3 regions of the Tsuneonella aeria genome follow, and region 3 is predicted to be linked to each of the others. Evidence: predicted binding sites of a transcription regulator. Region 3 holds the regulator's gene; each other region holds the start of a gene.
The links. The regulator LexA, encoded in region 3, represses DNA repair genes until DNA is damaged. The targets are predictions, from matches to a motif close to GTTCCNCNCTTGTTCT.

Region 1: the regulator LexA is predicted to act here: its motif matches at 1,801-1,816, upstream of GRI40_RS01375 (ATP-dependent helicase).
Region 2: the regulator LexA is predicted to act here: its motif matches at 1,463-1,478, upstream of GRI40_RS13175 (four-helix bundle copper-binding protein).

What each region holds. Positions count from the first base shown of each region.
Region 1 is NZ_WTZA01000001.1:282,207-286,327, reverse strand. Features, by position in the region: gene GRI40_RS01390 (pseudouridine synthase) at 1-500, shown strand, start outside; gene rsmD (16S rRNA (guanine(966)-N(2))-methyltransferase RsmD) at 497-1,069, shown strand; gene GRI40_RS01380 (hypothetical protein) at 1,120-1,716, opposite strand; gene GRI40_RS01375 (ATP-dependent helicase) at 1,825-4,121, shown strand, end outside.
Region 2 is NZ_WTZA01000002.1:546,983-551,103, reverse strand. Features, by position in the region: gene GRI40_RS13190 (hypothetical protein) at 1-51, shown strand, start outside; gene GRI40_RS13185 (hypothetical protein) at 159-653, shown strand; gene GRI40_RS13180 (DUF2231 domain-containing protein) at 616-1,335, opposite strand; gene GRI40_RS13175 (four-helix bundle copper-binding protein) at 1,531-1,884, shown strand; gene GRI40_RS13170 (DUF305 domain-containing protein) at 2,022-2,840, shown strand; gene GRI40_RS13165 (DUF305 domain-containing protein) at 2,951-3,511, shown strand; gene GRI40_RS13160 (ion channel) at 3,505-4,121, opposite strand, start outside.
Region 3 is NZ_WTZA01000001.1:523,814-527,934, forward strand. Features, by position in the region: gene trpD (anthranilate phosphoribosyltransferase) at 1-825, shown strand, start outside; gene trpC (indole-3-glycerol phosphate synthase TrpC) at 822-1,607, shown strand; gene lexA (transcriptional repressor LexA) at 1,739-2,416, shown strand; gene GRI40_RS02555 (ComEC/Rec2 family competence protein) at 2,433-4,121, opposite strand, start outside.

The DNA.
Region 1 (4,121 bases), 240 kb from region 3:
AGCGCGATCCCAAGGGACGACCCACGATCTACACCGCGCTGCGCAACTCCCTGCCGCGCGGGGCGCCGCGGGTCATGCCCGTTGGCCGGCTCGACATGAACACCGAAGGGCTGCTGTTGCTGACCAACGACGGCGAGCTGAAGCGCGCGCTGGAACTGCCGTCGTCCAACGTGCCCCGCACCTACCGCGCGCGGGCGTTCGGCGATGTGACGCAGAGCCAGCTCGACGACCTGATCGAAGGGGTGGAGATCGACGGTGTTCGCTACGGCAAGATCGAGGCGGACCTCGACAGCGGCAAGGGCCGCAACCGCTGGATCGTGATGACCCTCACCGAAGGCAAGAATCGCGAGGTTCGCCGCGTTCTCGAACACCTGGGCCTGCAAGTCAGCCGGCTGCTGCGAGTGGGTTACGGTCCGTTCAACCTGGGCGACCTGCCGCGCGGCGCGGCGGCGGAGATCCCGCAAGCGCAGGTAGAGCGTCTGCGCAAGAGCTTGCGATGAGGATCATTGCCGGCGAATGGCGCGGCCGCAAGCTGGCCGCCCCCAAGGGCGATCTGACGCGCCCCACTGCCGACCGCACGCGGGAAACGCTGTTCAACATGCTCGCGAGCCGGCTTGGCACTTTCGATGGCCTGGTGGTGGCGGACCTGTTCGCCGGTTCCGGCGCGCTGGGGATAGAGGCGCTGTCGCGCGGGGCCGCGTCGTGCCTTTTTGTCGAGAACGACGCCGGGGCGATCGATGTCATCCGGGCGAACATCGCCGCTGTCGGTGCGCGCGACCGGGCCGAGGTGCGCCGCGGTTCGGTTATGGACCTGGGGCCGGTCCCCGCCCCATACGACCTTGTCCTGCTCGATCCGCCGTATGGCACGGGCGCTGCCGCGGTGGCCCTCGACCGAATGGGCCGCCTCGGCTGGATCGGCCCGGCGACACTGATCGCCGCCGAAACAAGCGCCAGGGAGACGGTTGACGTGCGATCCCTCGAGATCGAGGCGGAACGCAAGGTGGGCAAGGGCAAGCTCTGGCTCCTGCGCAAGGCGGCCGGAACGCCCGGCGAAACGTCCCCCGCATAAAAAAGGGCGCCTCCCCAAGGGCGCCCTTTTCATTGTCGGTTCGCCGCTGATCAGCGCTGCGGCAGCTTGCCCGGAATCTCGCTAGCAGGCTTGCCGGGCCAGTAGTTGAGCGGGCGATTGCCGTAATTCTTGCCGGCTTCGCGCGGGTTGCGGCAGCTATCGGTGATGGTCGCGCTGCAAAGCGGATATTCCCCGCCCGCGGCAGTCGTGGCAGCAGGAGTGGTCTGGACGACTTCGCCCGCCACCATTTGCGGCGGGCTGTCATTGGCATTCACCGCCGCCGTCGCTGCTGCCATCGCGGTGGGCGAAGCGCTGGCCGACCGCGTGCGCATGACCTGGTTTTCGATCGAGGCCCAGGTCGCCGCGCGCTGCTCGGGCGTCATCGCGTACACTTGCGCGCGCTGCTCGTCAGTCAGGGCCCACCACCCGGTCTGCTGCGGTTCGGTGAGCGTCCAGTAATAGACGCGGTAGGTGTTCGGCCACGCGGTGTAGATCGTCTGGCGCTCCACCGGCCAGGCATCGTACACCGTCTGCTGGGTGGGCGTGAGAACGTAGACGTCCCCACTGGAGGTCACGACCGCGTCCTGCGCGATAGCGGGAACGGCGAAAGCCAGCGCGGCCGCGCCGGCGAGGATCAGCTTGTTCATGAAGCACTCTCCGTATCGTTTCTGCACCGCACTACGCACGGCAATCGCGGACGGTTCCGCTGGCCCCTTGCGTGCAGCACGCGTGTTCCCTAGCTGTTCGCGCCTGCCATGACGCCCGCGCCCCTGCCTCCCACGCCGGAAAACGGTATTCCGCCCTATGCGATGGGGCTGAACGAACCGCAGCAACAGGCGGTGCTGACGACCGAAGGCCCCGTGCTGATGCTGGCCGGGGCGGGCACGGGAAAGACGGCCGCCCTCACCGCGCGGCTGGCGCACCTGGTCGCGACCCGGCGCGCCTGGCCGAGCGAGATCCTGTGCGTCACCTTCACCAACAAGGCCGCGCGTGAGATGCGCGAACGGGTCGGCCGCCATATTGGTGATGCGGTGGAAGGGATGCCCTGGCTGGGCACGTTCCATTCCATCGGCGCCCGGATGCTGCGCCGCCACGCGGAGCTGGTCGGCCTGCAAGCGAACTACACGATCATCGACACCGACGATCAGTTGCGGTTGCTGAAGGCGCTGATCACCGAACATGGGCTGGACGAAAAGCGCTGGCCGGCGCGGCAGCTTGCCGGCCTGATCGACCGCTGGAAGAACCGTGGGCTCAATCCGCGGGATCTCGATGCGGTGGAGAACGAAGCCTATGCCAACGGCCGGGGGCAGCAGTTCTACGGTCTGTACCAGGACCGCCTGAAGGCGCTGAACGCCTGCGATTTCGGCGACCTGCTGCTGCACATGCTGAATATCTTCCGGACCCACAACGACGTGCTGGCCCAGTATCAGCAGCGTTTCAAATACGTGATGGTGGACGAATATCAGGACACCAACCAGGTCCAGTACCTGTGGCTGCGGCTGATCGCGCAGGCGCGCAAGAACATCTGCGTTGTCGGGGACGATGACCAGTCTATCTACTCCTGGCGCGGGGCAGAAGTCGCCAATATCCTGAAATTCGAAAAGGATTTCCCCGGCGCCACGGTCATCAAGCTGGAACAGAACTATCGTTCCACCCCGCACATCCTGGGCGCGGCCAGCGGGCTGATCAACGCGAACAGCGAACGCCTGGGCAAGACGCTGTGGACCCAGATCCCGGCGGGCGAGAAAGTCCGCGTCATCGGCGTGTGGGACGGGCCGGAGGAAGCCCGCCGCATCGGCGAGGAGATCGAGCGGCTGGAACGCGAAGGCGCCGGGCTGGACCAGATCGCCATCCTGGTCCGCGCCCAGTACCAGACCCGCGAGTTCGAAGACCGTTTCATCCAGATCGGCCTCAATTACCGGATCGTCGGCGGCTTTCGCTTCTACGAGCGGGCCGAAATTCGCGACGCGCTGGCGTACCTGCGGGTCATCGCCAGCCCTGCCGACGACCTGGCGTTCGAGCGTATCTACAACCAGCCAAAGCGCGGCCTGGGTGCCAAGACGCTGGAGACCATGCACCGCTATGCCCGCGCCGCCGGGTTGCCCTTGGCCGCCGCGTCCCTGCAACTGGCCGATACCGACGAGCTGCCGGCCCGCGCGCGCGCCACGATCGCGGCGCTGATGCGCCAGTTCCTGCACTGGCGCGAACTGGCGGAGACCACTTCGCCCGCCGAATTGCTGCGCACGGTCATCGTCGAAAGCGGGTACGAGGCGATGCTGCGCGGGGACAAGAGCGCGGAAAGCGCCGGCCGGGCGGAAAACCTGTCCGAACTTGCCCGGGCGATGGAGGAATACGACACGCTGGGTGATTTCCTCGAACATGTCGCGCTTGTGATGGACAACGACCGGGGCGACACGGGGGAAAAGGTCACCATCATGACCATCCACGCCGCCAAGGGCCTGGAATTCGATCACGTGTTCCTGCCCGGCTGGGAAGAAGGCGTGTTCCCCAGCCAGCGCGCGCTCGACGAGGGCGGCATGGCCAGCCTGGAGGAGGAACGGCGGCTCGCCTACGTCGCGATCACCCGGGCCCGGCGGCGCTGCACGATCATTCACGCGGCCAACCGGCGCATCTACGGCCAGTGGTCCAGCAGCATACCCAGCCGCTTTGTCAGCGAGTTGCCGGCGGAACACATAACGGAAGAAACCACGCTCACGGGCGGCGCATCGCTATGGCGCGCGCAGTTGAGCGAGCATGACGATCCCTTCGCCCATGTCGCCGCATCGCAGCCCGCCCGCACCATGACGCGAGGGCCCGGTTTCCAGCGCGCGTTGACCACCGGGTATGACAAGACCCCGCATCGCGTGCGCGAGGTCACTCGCAGCGCGGCGAGCTTTGCCGCCAAGCCGCGATCGGACATCGCAGTCGGCCAACGGGTGTTCCACGACAAGTTCGGTTACGGCGAAGTCGTGGACCAGGAAGGCAACAAGCTGGAAATCGAGTTCGAGCAGGCGGGGCGAAAGCGGGTGATCGACAGCTTCGTTTCGGTGGC
Region 2 (4,121 bases), on a different contig from region 3:
CGACCCGGAGAACTGATCGCGACCAACCGCGATTCCAATATGATCTTCTAGGCCGATGAAGGCGCGGCGCTGTGGGATCACCCCAACGGCTTCATCGAGGAAGGCATGGTGATCCCCGGCAAGCGCATCGTCGCGGCGCGCGAAGGGATGAAGGATCTGTGGATCTTCCCCAATCGCGACGGCTCGATCTACCTCCATTCCGGCCCGGAGATATTCGCATGCAGCTAGCCCGAAGACTGGTGAGGATTGCGGCGCTCGCCCTGGTCATACCGCTGACCGCTTGCCAAGGCGCGCCATCATCGCCGCACCTGATTACCATCGCGAAGCCTGCACGTGCGGGAGAGGCGCTGATCCGGGGCGAACTGGCGGTGGTGCGCGGCTGCGTCGTGATGAAAGGTCCCCGCCGCAATTCGACGGACCTGTTCGATCCGGGCGGCACCTTGCTGCCATCTGTTGAAGGGCTCCACGATCCACATTCCGGCAACGACATTCCTTTCGGCCAACGCATTAGCGGCGGAGGGGGCTTTTTGCGCGAGAATGCAAAGGGATGGCCGATTTCGAATGTCGAGCGTTTCTATGGAGTTACGATCCCTGCGGCCTGCCCGAAAGACGACATCATGCGGCTGCGAAACATGGAAGTTCTGGAAGGATGACTGAGCGAAAGATCTTCTCCGCCGCGTTGTCCAGCTTGCTGGCCGCCAGCCTTGCCGGTTGCGCTTCGCAAGATGCTGCATCGCCGCCATTGTCCGATGGCTTACCGTTTCGCGCGGGAGTCGGGACGAGCGGTTTCGCCACGATCCTGTCTGCGCCGCCTGCATCGTTTGATCCGGTCGAACCCCCCGGTGCCCGCACCCCGTACGGCAGAACAGGATGCGGCGGACGCGGATAGAAGCCGCCCGCGAACCATCCAAGAGCGGCGGCGCCGACAGCTCCGATCGCCCCGACGGCCAGCGTCACATGGACCGCGGTTCTCAGAGACGGGTCACGGCGCCACAGGCCGACCAGTTCCACCCCGAGGGCACCGACGAACATCGCGATCGGGAAGTGTATCGCAAGGGTATGTAGCCGGCCGAGCCAACTGACGAGGCGCTCGGAGAACGTCTTGTTCTCGTCGGCGGCTTGTTCGTGCTCCTCCGTTGCCATTTCATGCGCTTCGGCCATGCCTTCGTGCGCGGAAACGGCGGCCTTTCTCGATCCACCTTGTGCTTCGACCTGCTCCTCGCTTGGGCCCGGGCCTGCCCCGAGGTCCTCGTGATCCTCGTGCGCAAACGCCGCGCCTCCCGCCAGCATGAGCACGAAGGCAGCAGCAAGGCTCAGAAGTCGCACCAGTTGCATTGGGGCGTTGCCCTACTGTCCACTCCACACGCGGATTAATACGTTCCAGCTGGCGAGAGCCCTCACCGCTCGCCTTCCCGCGCAGCTCGTCGCTCGTCAGCAACGGGCTGCCGATCAATCTCCTGGAGGAAAGAGGGGGGCACAGCCTGCAGCCGTAGAGTTAGCCGGGCGGGGACCTCGAAACAGGAGAATGCAATGTTCGGTAAGGGCCACTCGATGTCCGCGGAGATGCAGAAGTGCATGGAGGACTGCCACCAATGCCACATGATATGCCTCCAGATGGCCGCCACACACTGCTTGGAAATGGGCGGCAAGCACACCGAGCCGGCTCATATGCGGCTGATGCTAGACTGCGCGGAGATCTGCCAGACGGCCATGAACTTCATGGCGCGTAATTCGGCTCATCACGCCATAACCTGCCGAGCCTGCGCGGAGATCTGCCGGGCCTGTGCCGCGAGCTGCGAGCAGGTCGGCGATATGGAGGACTGCGTGGAGGCTTGCCTGCGTTGCGCGGAAAGCTGCGACCAGATGGCAGCGATGGCTGCCTAAGCCCAGGGCAAGCGGGGCTCGTCCGAACAGCGGCGAAATGCCAGGAGCGTTCGGATGCGCCCCGCATTACCTCGGTGAGCCGCATCCTGTTCGGTGCGCGGGCTCGGCAGTTGCAGTCAGTTCCGAGGAGAAGCGGTATGCGTTCAAAGATCTTCCTAGCGCTGGCCACGGCGGCGGCCCTCTCCGCTTGCGGCGAGAGTACCGAGTCCGCCGACGATACGGAGGCGAGCGCGATCACCGGTGGCGAGTCCGATCCCAACGACCCCTTTGCTCAGGCCGAGGCCGAGATGAACCAACGCATGATGGAGGCGGTGGGCGCGGATGTATCCGACACCTGGGTCAAGCAGATCATCGAACATCACCGGGGCGCCATTGAGATGTCAGAGATCATGCTCGCCCAAAACCCGTCCGAGCATGCTCGCCACATCGCCGAGGACACTATTCGGAAACAAACCGCTGAAATCGAGAAGCTGAGGGCGCTGGTGAGCGGCGCACCCGCCGATCCCAGGAGTCTTGAGCCCTACCGGCCTATTCATGAACGGATGCGAGCCGAGATGAGGGCCGCCGTCGGCGGTGATCCGGCCGAGACCTTCATGCGCAAGATGCTGGCGCATCATCAGGGCGGCGTAGCGCTCTCCGACGTGGTGCTGGATCAGGGGCAAAATGCTCGTGTGCGTCAGCAGGCCCAGCAGACGCGCGCAAACCAGCAAGAAGACGCCAAGATGGTGGAGGACATGCTTGCCGGAAGGCCGATGAGCAGTTCATCGACCCCGGCCTCTCGGCCCGCTGCCTCAGCGCGGCCGACGTCGCAAGCAGCCCCGCCTGGTAGATCGACCTCCTCGGCTGCGGCCCCAACCGCACCAACCCCCGCCAGGTCATCGGCAACGCCTGAGCCGGTCCCTGCCGCGCCCGAGGCTGATCCCCACGCGGGGCACGACATGACGGGAGGACAGTAGTGTCGGGGGGCCTGCTGTGAAAGGCGCAACGACGGCCGCGGAACTGAGGCAAGATCACTCGAAGCCCTGTACTGTGCTTCGGCTTACGCTGCTTAATGGAGAGAATGGGCATGGCTGAGAATACGCATCAGATGATGAAGATGGGTTGGGGCAGGTTGGCAGCGATGGTCGCCACTTCCGTTGTCGTCATGTTCCTCCTGATGTACCAGCTTGTCTACGACCTGGATCATGCAATGTTCAGTACGAACAGGCTCCTCTCATCGCTGATCATGGGAGGCGTAATGACGGTTATCATGCTCGCCTACATGTGGCGGATGTACGAAGGCGTGGGTCTTAAGATTGCTGTCGTCACTGGAGCCCTCTTGGTCGCCGGAGGCTTACTTGCGTTGAACCGGTCTCAGCAGCTTAACAACGACGCCCGCTTCATGAAGTCCATGATCCCTCACCACTCGATTGCAATTAACAATGCGCGCAAATCTCAGATAACAGACCCCCGAGTTCGCGAGCTTGCCGACCAGATAATCAAGTCGCAGGTGCGTGAGATAGCTGAAATGAAGCTGCTCCTCGAGGACCTCGAGCGCAACGGTAGGCGCGGCTCGGAAGTTCTGCCTGCCGCCCCCGCAGTCGTCACGCCTGAGATGGTGCCGGAGATCCGCCAGGCAGTTCAGTGATGCCGCGGTGCACTGCTCGGCTCTATTGCCGTCCAGTCGTAGCTCATGTGTTCAGCAAACGACCGAGCCAGGCCGACCCATTCCCGGCGGGCAGCGATATAGGCGCGCCGGGCCTGCGGGCCGTCGCATGACCCCAAGCCAGCCTCACCGAGGGTGGTGGCAGACCATTCAAACCGTTCATTGTCGTCCGGCTGGCAATCATCGCGGTGTTCCCAGTTTTTCAAAAGGGAGCCCTTGGTCTGCTGCAGTAGGTCCATGCCGCTCCCCCAAAGCAGGTTTACTGCTGCTGACCTCTTCAGGCCCTCGAAAGGCTGACCCAGCACGGTCCTGATCAGCGTCGCGGTTTCGAGCGTGAGGTACGCAACTTTTGCCATCGCGTAGCGTGGATCCCGCATCCGGAAGTAGTGGAGCACAGGGTACGAATGGTGCGATTCCAGCAGATCGAGCACCCTCGCCCCGATCTCGGTCAACTGAATGCGCCCGCCGCTGGCGTCTCCTGAACAAAGGCCGGTGACCAGCGTCGCGGCGTCGCCGCGCCCTGCGGAAAGATGATGCAGCATCTGAGCGAGTGTGTTTCGCCGCACGAGTGCGGCGTAGACCGACATGAAGT
Region 3 (4,121 bases):
CTGCGCGCGCGGCTGCTTCCGGTAACGGCGCCCGATGGCGCGATCGACGTTTGCGGAACCGGCGGCGACGGACACCACACCCTGAACGTCTCCACCGCCGTCAGCCTGGTGGTCGCGGCCTGCGGTGTGCCGGTGGCAAAGCACGGGAACCGCGCGGCCAGCAGCAAGGCCGGCGCCGCCGATACGCTCGAGGCGCTGGGGCTCGACATGGAAGCGGCGGGAAGAACGGCAGAGAAGTCTCTGGAAATCCTCGGAATTGGGTTCCTCTTCGCTGCCAACCACCACCCTGCGATGCGGCGTATCCAGCCCATCCGTCAAAGGCTCGCCCGGCGGACGATTTTCAACCTGATGGGCCCGCTATCCAATCCCGCCGGGGTCGGGATGCAGTTGATCGGGATCGCGCGCCCCGCCTACGTTCCCATCTATGCCGACGCCATGGCGCGGCTCGGCACCGAGCGGACGCTGATCGCATCGGGCGACGAAGGACTCGACGAACTTAGCCTTGCCGGTGGCAACGAGGTCGCCGAAGTCCGCGGCCATGAATGGGAAATGCGGCGCGCCCGTGCATCGGACGCAGGCCTCCCCACCGCGCCGATCGAGGCGATCCGTGGCGGTGACGCAAGGCATAACGCGCGCGCCCTTCAGGCGCTGCTGATGGGCGCCCCCGGCCCATATCGCGACGCGGTGCTTTTCAATGCGGCAGCGGCCCTGATGGTGGCGGGACGGGCGACCGATTACGTCGGTGGGGCCGCCATGGCAGCCGAAGCGCTCGATACGGGCGCCGCTGAGCGGCTGCTTGCTGACTGGATCGAGCTCGCCCGATGAATCGCCTCGAAGAAATCTGCGCGAGAAAGCGCCTCGAAGTCGCCGATCGCAAGGCACGGGCGACGCTGGACGATCTGGATAGCGCAGCGCGCGGCCTGGAAAAACCCCGCGGGTTCGAGGCGGCTCTCCGCCGGCGGTCGCGGGATGGGTTTGCTCTGATTGCAGAGATAAAGAAAGCTTCGCCCTCCAAAGGCCTGATCCGAAGCGATTTTCGCCCTGCCCAACACGCCATCGCATACCAACGGGGCGGCGCGGCATGCCTTTCAGTGCTGACCGACGAACACTTCTTCCAGGGTCACGACGACTATTTGGCCGACGCGCGCCGGGCATGTGCCCTTCCGGTGCTGCGGAAGGACTTCGTGGTCGACCCGTGGCAAGTCGCTGAAGCGCGCGCCCTTGGTGCCGACGCGGTCCTGCTTATCGTGGCCGCCCTCGATAACGCGAAGATGGCCGAAATCGAGGCCGCTGCCCTGGAGCGCGGCATGGATGTCCTTGTGGAGGTCCATCACGAACGCGAACTGGAGCGTGCGGCTGTGCTCCGGTCCCACCTTGTCGGCGTAAACAACCGCGATCTCAAGACCTTCACGACAGATCTTGATACCACCCGGCGGCTCGCGCGATTGGCGCCGGAACATGTTCTTCTCGTCGCGGAGAGCGGCATCCGGTCGCACGCTGACTGCGAGCATCTGGCGGAATCCGGGGTCCGAACGTTCCTTGTCGGGGAAAGTCTCATGCGGGAGGACGACGTGGAAGCCGCGACCCGCCGGTTGCTTCAGGGCTGAACGCGCTCACCCATCCGACCAAACCGGTGCAACCCACCAACGCTTGACGCGCCACCAGAAGTTGCCTAATTGTTCCACGTTCGTTCCGATGCGGAACATTCGCCTTGGTAACATCTGCAAAGGGCCCACGCATGCTGACTGCCAAGCAACGCGAACTTCTTCAGTTCATCACGCTTCGTCTCGAGGCCGACGGTGTTTCGCCGTCGTTCGAGGAGATGAAGGACGCGCTCGATCTCAAGAGCAAGTCGGGCGTCCACCGACTGATCTCTGCACTCGAGGAACGTGGGTTCATCCGCCGTTTGCCCAATCGCGCCCGCGCGCTGGAGGTGGTTCGGCAGCCTGGTGATTCTGTTCCGGCCCCGCGGTCGAAGCAAGTGGCCGAGACTCACGCATTCAAGGCGGATCGCCGTCCGGAGCCCGCCAATGACGTTGTCGACCTGCCGCTTCACGGGCGGATTGCCGCCGGCGTTCCGATCGAGGCATTCGAAGGCGAGGCGACCCTCCCCGTTCCGGCCGCGCTGCTTGGCCCCGGGGAACACTACGCGCTCGAGGTGTCCGGCGATTCCATGATCGAAGCGGGCATCTTCGACGGCGATTTCGCCCTGGTACGCAAGACCGACGCGGCGCGCGACGGCGAGATCGTGGTCGCCCTTATCCGGAACGAGGAAGCGACTCTGAAGTACCTGCGGCGCGAGAACGGGATGATCCGGCTCGATCCGGCGAACGGCGCCTACGATCCCCAGATCTACCGGCCTGCCGAAGTGCAGGTCCAGGGCAAGCTGGCAGGCCTCCTCCGGCGTTATCACTAGGACGCGGGCGGAACATTCAAGTCCCGCGTTTCGTCCACCAGGGAAGGGCGCCTTGCCCTTCGGCAACCGAGCGCACGTGCGCATCGTCAAGGTCGATCGCGAGGCCGCCGCTCTCGGTTAGATAGCGTCGGTCCGCCTTCAGCCAGCGCGGTCGGCAACTGCGCGGAAGCCAGCGATCGGCGATGACGATATCGGACAGCTGGCACGCCGCGGACAGCGCGCGTTCTTCGATCCGCGATCGATTGCGCGCCATGAGAACGGTCCAGTCGCGGCCGCCCCGGTGGATTGTCATGGTGCAGAAATCCCGGCTGCACCGCGCGCCTGACCATTCCCCGATAGGCAGCGGCTCGCCCTGCATCCCTGCCAGCTCCAGCAAGTTGTCCCTTGCAAACGTGCTTCGCCCTTCGCGCAAGACGATCAGTCGCTCTCCCTCTCCCGTCACGCCAACATGCTTGCCGTCGCTGGCGACCAGGATATCGGGCACAGGCGTTGTAATCAAAAGGCCGGATGCGACGGCAACGGGAATTAACCCGAACAGCCGCCGGCGGCCTTGCCAAAGCGCCAGCCACAGGCCCCCGCCGACAAACAACGCGAACGCAATCCAGCTCATCTGCGGCATGAGCTTGACCGCGCCCGGCTGTGATGCAGTGAATTGCGCGATATCGAGCAGAAGCGAAAGCGACTTCCCGGTCAACCACCAGAGGGGCGCCCCGGCCCCGACCAGATCGAACAGCAGGGCGGCAGCGATCAGGGGCATCGTAACGAAGGTCACCAGCGGGATGGCCACGACATTCGCTAACGCGCCGTAAAAGCCCGCGCGATGAAAGTGGAACAGCACGATCGGCATCAGGGTCAATTCGATGACCACCCCGGTAAGAAGGAGCATCAGGAGCCGCCGCGCCATCCGCTCCAGCCAGCTTTCCTCGCGCGGGGCGAGGAAGGCGCGAACGGGGCCCGCCCCGTGCAGCGCGACGATCGCGATGACGGCGGCAAAGCTCATCTGAAAGCCGGGGCTCGCCACCGCCTCTGGCCAGAACAGCATCACCACGAAGGCCGCTGCTGCCACCATCCGGAGCGATAGGGGCTCCCGTCCCAAGGCCAGCGCCCCCAGGACGAGCAATGCCCCGATACAACTGCGGACCGTCGGCACCTCCGCCCCCGTCAGAAGCGTGTAGCCGACGCCTGCCACTGCGCCACAAACGGCCGCCGCCAGGGGCAGCCGAATTCGCAAGGCGAGCCACGGCCAGAGTGCGAACAAGCGCATGGCAAGGACATAGGCGCCCGCGATCACTGCGCTGACATGCAATCCGCTGATGGACAGAAGATGTGTCAGGCCGGAATCGCGCATCGCCTGCTCATCGCGCTCCGAAATGCCACCGCGGTCGCCGCTGGCAAACGCGGCCGCGATGCTCCCCTCGGAGCCGGCGACCTGCGAACGGACATGTTCAGCCAGGGAACGCTGCCACCGGGCTAGCGCGTCCCGCCGGTGCGGCGCCTCCACAATTTCGACGCTCCCGACCGCGCTACCGGTCGCAGAAAGCCCTGAGAACCACGCCGTCCGTGCGAAGTCGTAAGCGCCCGGTACCATCGGCGCCGCGGGCGGCATCAGGCGCGCGCGCAGGCGGACACGCGCACCTTCCGCAACCTCGGAGGCCAGCTTGTCGGCCGGGACGTTCACCCGAACCTTGCGTGCCTGCCCGGTGTC